DNA from 2 places in the Mesorhizobium sp. P3_B5 genome. Region 2 is predicted to be linked to the other one. Evidence: predicted binding sites of a transcription regulator. Region 2 holds the regulator's gene; the other holds the start of a gene.

Evidence for each region. The regulator PhoB, encoded in region 2, activates phosphate uptake and scavenging genes when phosphate is short. The targets are predictions, from matches to a motif close to TGTCATNNANCTGTCAT.
Region 1: AC1DVW_RS12605 (esterase-like activity of phytase family protein) is a predicted target of PhoB. The motif match lies at 1,621-1,637, and genes of this name have one in related genera.

What each region holds. Positions count from the first base shown of each region.
Region 1 covers NZ_JBFUGR010000004.1:95,603-99,039, reverse strand. Annotated here, with positions in the region: gene AC1DVW_RS12605 (esterase-like activity of phytase family protein) at 37-1,512, opposite strand; gene AC1DVW_RS12600 (ferritin family protein) at 1,747-2,061, shown strand; gene AC1DVW_RS12595 (LacI family DNA-binding transcriptional regulator) at 2,096-3,115, opposite strand; gene AC1DVW_RS12590 (Gfo/Idh/MocA family protein) at 3,312-3,437, shown strand, end outside.
Region 2 covers NZ_JBFUGR010000007.1:113,360-116,796, forward strand. Annotated here, with positions in the region: gene pstB (phosphate ABC transporter ATP-binding protein PstB) at 1-364, shown strand, start outside; gene phoU (phosphate signaling complex protein PhoU) at 406-1,113, shown strand; gene phoB (phosphate regulon transcriptional regulator PhoB) at 1,133-1,822, shown strand; gene AC1DVW_RS19280 (ROK family protein) at 2,161-3,408, opposite strand.

The sequences.
Region 1 (3,437 bases), on a different contig from region 2:
TCGCCCGGCGCGTCCGCTTTTTTCCATTGTATCCGACTACTTCTTGGCGAGGCCCGGAAGCGTGACCTGATAGACCAGGAACATGGTGTCGACATCGGCGCCGTCCTCGGCCTTGTAGGGCGCGCCGACCTGGAAGCCGTCCTGTGTGAGGAAGTCGTTGTCGTTGGCGACGAACAGGAAATAGTCGTCGGGCAACGCCGGATCGAGCACGCTGACCACCGACATCGCTTCCCACTTCTCGGAGAGGTTGTTCTTGTCGTTGGGCGCACCATTGTGCAGGCCGAAGCGGCCGAGCTCACCCTTGTCGTTGATGTCGATGAACGGCGTCAGCTTGGCCGGCGTCACCGAGGGGTCAAGCACGCCCTTGGGCGCGACCGACTTGTCGGCAGCGTCGAAGGCGCCGTTGGCAATGTCGGTCGCCGCGGAGAGATCGACGATGTTGATCAGGCGCAGAAGCGAGGTGTCGCCTTTCAGCCCCTGGCCGTTGTTGCTGTCGCGCGTGATCATCAGAAACGTCTGGTCGGACAGCGCCACGATCTCGCTTTGCGCGGCGATCTTGGTCTTGCCCGTGGCGTCGGTGAACACCGGCAGCGGCACGATATATTCATGCGCCAGTTTGAGGTGGGCGAGGTCGGAGGCGTCATAGACCAGCGCGCGGGTGTTCTGGCGCGTCGAGCCAGAATCGCCGCCATCCTGCCGCGGCGCCGATTGCAGGACGGCGATGAGGAACTTGCCGTCCGGTGTCAGCGCCATGCCTTCGAGGCCCTGGTTGTTCTGACGGCCGGTGTCGGGATCCTTCGGATCGGGCTCGGCCGCACCCGGGCCCGGATTGTCGGACGCGAAATTCGGCGCGCCATGGCGCATCGGCACCAGGGCGGCCGGCGGCTGCGTGGCCGACAGCAAATGGCCGTCGGCCGAGAAGCGGTAGATGTTGGGGCCGTATTCGTCGGAGATGAACATGGTGCCGTCGGGCAGCCGCGCGATCGCCTCGTTGTCGAGCGCCAGCTTGCCGTTGACCTCGGGCAGGATCGGCAGGTCGCCGCTTGCCGCGCGAACGCCGTTGAGCGGGTCGAGGCCGGTGGCGTCAGCACCCTTGTCGTCGGTCAAAAGCATGGTGTCGGCGAGCGTCGCCTTGACGCCCGTCTGTTCCTGTCCGGCCGCAGCAGCGGCACCGGGTGCCACCGGCGTGAACTCGATGCCGATCGTGTTGAGGCGCGGCCGGTAGTCGGTGGTGCCGACGACGTTGTAGCCGCGGTCCGGCAGCAGCCACAGCGAGCCCCTGTAGCCGTCGGCGTCATGCGTCCAGCCAGCGGTGTCGATCGACATGCCGGAGCCGGAGCCGAAGGTCTCGCCGAACTTGTCCTTCAGGTTGGCCGGGATGCGGCCGACGCCGACCAGCCCCTTGTTGACGAGGCCGCCGATGGTGGCGGTGCCGTCGGCCAGCGTCGGCGTCACGGCGCCGAACAGCGCCAGCGCGACGCCGAGCGACAGGGTTAGGTGCGAGTTCTTCATGATTATCCTCTTTGCGACAAAGCTGGAGCGGCCAAAACCCGAAAGGACTCCACGTCGCATCGGACGATGCCGCGAGCCCTTTTCCCGGAAGCGGTCTAGGACGCGAACATGATACTGGCGTGACAGGGGCGGGCTCGCCGGCAGCCGGAACCATTCTCCATTCTGATCCGTTGCAACGAAGCCTGATGCCGCTTCGCTTGATCGGCCGGGCTATGGGATCAGGAAGGGACAGAAATGGGTTTCGATCAGTATCACGAGCCGCCGGAAGAACTGTCGCAGAAGGTGCGAACCTTTGCCCGCATGATCACCTCGCTGATCGAGGAGGCGGAGGCGATCGGCTGGTACGAACAGCGCATGTCGGTGGAAAAAGACCCTCAGGCCAAGGCGATCATGAAGAACGCGCAAGGCGAGGAATTCAAGCATTTCGGCATGGATCTGGAATTCCTGCTGCGTCAGAAGACGGACTGGCGGGCGGAATTGAAGGAGATCCTGTTCACCACTGGCGATATCGTCAAGGCAGGCGAGAGGGGCGAGAAGAAGGTGGATTGAGCTACCGGCCTTAGCCACCAGCCGCTGCTCCAGATCAATCGCTGTCGCGCGCGACCAACTCCAGCGGCCAGACCTCGCGGATGAGGCGCGGGCCGTCCGGGCCGGCGAAGGCCGGGATCGAGGCCAGCAGAATCTCGGCGAGCCTTTGGCCCATCGGCTCCAGCGCCGGGCGGAAGGCGGTCAGCGCCGGTGAGAAGTAGCGGCAGAGCGGCGTGTCGACGATGACGGTCACCGCCATGTCGTGACCGGGCTTGATGCCCATCTCGGCCAACGCCTTGCAGCCGCCAAGCGCCATCGCGTCATTGTTGAAGATGATGGCGGTCGGCTTGGCCTGCATGACCTGCGGTGTCACCTCGTAGCCGCCGGCCTCGTTGATGAAGCCGGAGGCAATCAGGGCGGGGTCGACCTCGATGCCATGCCGCCGCAGGGCCTTGCGATAGCCGTCGAGAAACAGATAGCCGAAATTGAGGTCAAGCGACGGACGGATGGCGGCGATGCGGCGGTGGCCGCGCGCCACCAACCGGTCGACCGCGTCGGCACCGGCCTTTTCGAAGTCAAGGTCGAGGCTGGGATAGGATTTGGCGCCGGAGCGGCTGCGGCCCAGCGTGGCGAAAGGGAAGCCGGCCTGGGTCAGATAATCGATGCGCTCGTCTTCGCGCCGCGTCCAGGCAAGCACCACGGCGTCGGCGCGGCGCGTCTCGACGACACGGCGCAGACGTTCCGACTGATAGTCGCCGGGCGCGCCCATGACCACGGTGAGGTCGAGCCCGCTCTCAGCCAGTTTAGCCTGGAGTCCGATCAGGAACGGAATGAAGAACGGCTCGCCATATTGCTGGTCACCCGGATGCGGCTGCAGCATGAAGGCGATCGAATGGGTGGCGCCCTGGCGCAGACTGCGACCGGACTGGTTCGGCGAATAGTTCAGCGTCTTGGCCGCCGCCAGCACGCGCTGACGCGTATCGGCATTGACGTCGGCGCGTCCATTCAGCGCCCGCGACACGGTGCCGATCGAAATGTTCAGGTGACGTGCAAGGTCGTGAATGCTGGACGCCAAAGGACAGTTCTCCCCCAACCCTCGCTATCACCGGCGGCTGCTCAGGCCAAGGCGACAAGACGATTTTTTACAAGCAGGCGATTGACATTCTACCTCATCGGGTGTGTTCTCGTAAACGTTTACGGAAAAACGTTTACGATCAAGCCGTGAATGCCGTGACGACCGGTCTGGAGGGACCGAGAGGGAGGAGTGCTGGATGATCAACGTCGTCCTGGTCGGTTGCGGAGCGATGAGCAAGGCCTGGCTTGATGCAGCCAGGCAGGTTGCCGGGCTCGCCATTGTCGGCCTTGTCGACCTTGACGCCGACAGGGCGAAGGCGAGG
Region 2 (3,437 bases):
GGCGATCTGGAACGAGGTCAAGGACCGCTTGCAGGAACCCGGCACCGGCCTTTCCGGCGGCCAGCAGCAGCGTCTGTGCATCGCGCGCGCCATTGCCGTGTCGCCCGAGGTGATCCTGATGGACGAGCCCTGCTCGGCGCTCGATCCGATCGCCACCGCCCGTGTCGAGGAACTGATCGACGAACTGCGCCAGAACTACACGATCGTCATCGTCACCCACTCGATGCAGCAGGCGGCGCGCGTGTCGCAGCGCACGGCGATGTTCCATCTCGGCTACCTCGTCGAGGAGGGCGCCACCGACAAGATGTTCACCAACCCCGACGACAAGCGCACCCAGGACTACATTACCGGCCGGTTCGGCTGAGCGGTTCCGGCAGCGAAGTTTCAGGCACGAGGACTAGGATCATGGGTGAACATACCGTCGCATCTTTCGATGAAGAGCTGGGGCAGATCAGCAAGCTGATCCGCGACATGGGCGATCTCGCCGGCTCGATGGTCAGCGGCTCGACCAAGGCGCTGCTCAATTCGGACAACGCCCTGGCGCAGCGCGTCGTCTCCGACGACGCCATCATGGATGCGCGCCAGCGCGAGCTGGACGACCGCGCCATCACGCTGATCGCCAAGCGCCAGCCGATGGCCAACGATTTGCGCGCAGTGGTCGGGTCGATCCGCATGGCCGGCGACCTCGAGCGTATCGGCGATCTCGCCAAGAACATCGCCAAGCGCGTCGGCACCGTCGGCCTCAGCGTCACGCCGCGCGACCTGTCGCATTCCATCGATGCGATGGCTCAACTTGTGCTCATCCAGGTGCAAGGGGTGGTCGAGGAATATGCCGCCGCCGATGCGGCAGCGCTCGCCAAGCTCAGAAACGACGACGAGCGCATCGACGTCAAATACACATCGGTGTTCCGCGAGCTTTTGACCTACATGATGGAAGATCCGCGCAACATCACCGCGTGCACGCACCTCCTGTTCTGCGCCAAGAACCTCGAGCGCATCGGCGACCATGTCACCAACATCGCCGAAAATGCGTATTATGTTTTGACCGGCACGCAGCTGCCCGCCAATCGTCCGAAGCAGGACGAGACGGCGATGTCCGCGCCGGCGGCATGACGACAAGGGTGACCAGCCGATGATCGCGCCACGCATCATGGTGGTGGAGGACGAGGAGCCGCTAGGCCTGCTCCTCCGCTACAATCTCGAATCCGAAGGCTACCAGGTCGAGGTGGTGACGCGCGGCGACGAAGCTGAGATCCGCCTGCAGGAAAACGTGCCCGACCTGCTGGTGCTGGACTGGATGGTTCCGGCGGTTTCCGGCATCGAGCTGTGCCGGCGTCTCAGGATGCGGCCCGAAACCGAGCGGCTGCCGATCATCATGCTGACCGCGCGTGGCGAAGAGAGCGACCGCGTGCGCGGCCTCTCGACCGGCGCCGACGACTATCTGGTCAAGCCGTTCTCGACGCCGGAGTTCATGGCCAGGGTCAAGGCGCTGCTGCGCCGCGCCAAGCCGGAAGTGCTGTCCAGCGTGCTGAAGGTCGGCGACATCGTGCTCGACCGCGAATCGCACAGGGTCTATCGCAAGAAAAGCGAGATCCGGCTCGGGCCGACCGAATTCCGCCTGCTCGAGTTCATGATGCGTCATCCTGGCCGGGTGTTCTCGCGCAGCCAGTTGCTCGACAATGTCTGGGGCGAGACGATCTATATCGACGAACGCACGGTGGACGTGCATGTCGGCCGGTTGCGCAAGGCGGTCAACAATGGCCGCATGCCAGATGTCATCCGAACCATTCGGGGCGCCGGTTATGCGATCCGCGAAGACTAGGTCCCTCGGCGCGGAAGCGTTTATTGGTTGAATGCGTCCACTCCCGGACCTCACGCGTCGATGATTGGCTCAGCCCGCTCATGGCTTCGTCATCCTTGGGCGAAGCAAGGAGCGTAGCGACGCGGCGCAGACCCAAGGATCCATGCCGCGACCTCAAGGCGTTGCTACTGTGCAGAATTCTGCCCCGTTGAATTCTTTGACCGATTTCACGGCATGGATCCCAGGGTCTCCGCGACGGAGCTTCGCTCCTGCTTCGCCCTGGGATGACGACGTTGGGACGGCTTCGGCCAATCTCTAAAGTCGGCGACAATCTGCGGCATCAATGATTGACGTCGTCCTCAGGCCACGTCTTTCCCGATAGCGCCAGCCCGTGCCTGCCCGCCCGGCGCGAAGATCTCCTGGTCGACGAAGCTCAGTGCCCGCATGGCGCAGCCTTCGCGGATCAGTGGCAATTCGTTCGGTTCGGTGTCGAAGGAGATCGATTTCGAGTGCTGGCCGCCGGCGGTCTGGGCGATGGCCTCGCGCAGCGCCGGTTCGATCAGGTCGAAGGCGGCGGCGCTGACGCCGACCATGGCGACCGGCGCCGGATCGATCAGCGCAAACAGGCTGCCGAGGCCGAAGCCAAGCGCTTCGCCGGCCTTGCGGTAGGCCTCGCGCTCCGGTCCGTCTTTCTCACGTGCCGCGACGGCGAGCGCCCGCATGTCGGCGTCGCTGACATCGGCGACCGGCTCGGCGTCCTCGCCCAATTGCCTGGCGTTGCGCCAGATGGCGTAGTTGCCGGCATAGGCCTCGACGCAGCCGCGCCGCCCGCAACGACACAGCGCCCCGCCCGGGCGATGGATCATGTGGCCGAACTCGCCGCCCGAGGAATGGGTGCCGGTGAACAGCTCGCCCTTCAGCACCAGTCCCATGCCGATGCCGTGCGACAAAAGGATGGCGATGAAATCGTCGTGGTAGCGGACCGGATCGCGCCACTGCAGCGCCACCGCCATCATGTTGCAGTCGTTTTCCATGGTGGCCGGAATGCCGAATTCGCCTTCCAGTATGTCGGCGAAGGCGATGTCGGTCTGCGGCGTGATCGGCGACCACAGCATGGCGCGGGCGTGCGAATCGGTGATGCCCTGGATGCCCATGGCGATGCGGGCGACGCTGTGGGTGTCGAGGTCGGGATCCTCGAGCCGACGCCTGACTATGGCGACACATTCGCCGATCAGTTCGTCGCGCGGCATGGTCAGCGTGTCCAGCCGGCGCTGCTCTTCGGCCACCACCTGGCCGGCGTAGTCGATGACAGCGACGGAAAGGAAATTCAGCGACAGCACCACTGTCATCACAGCGGCTGCTTCCGGATTGAGCCCGAGACCGACTTGCGGCCGGCCGCGTTTCAGCGAAACAGCTTCGCTGGCCTTGCTCTCGGCCAGGATGCCTTCCCCGATCAGGTCGGCGGAGATCGCCGATATGGTCGAGTGGCTGAGGCCGGTGGTCGCCGCGATCTCGGTCCGCGACGGCTGGCCGGCGCGGCGCACGGCCGAAAGCACCATCGCCCGGTTGCGGCGGCGCAAATCGTCGTGGCGGATTCCAACCGACATCTTTTTTGTTTTCCTCCCGGTCGTCCTCG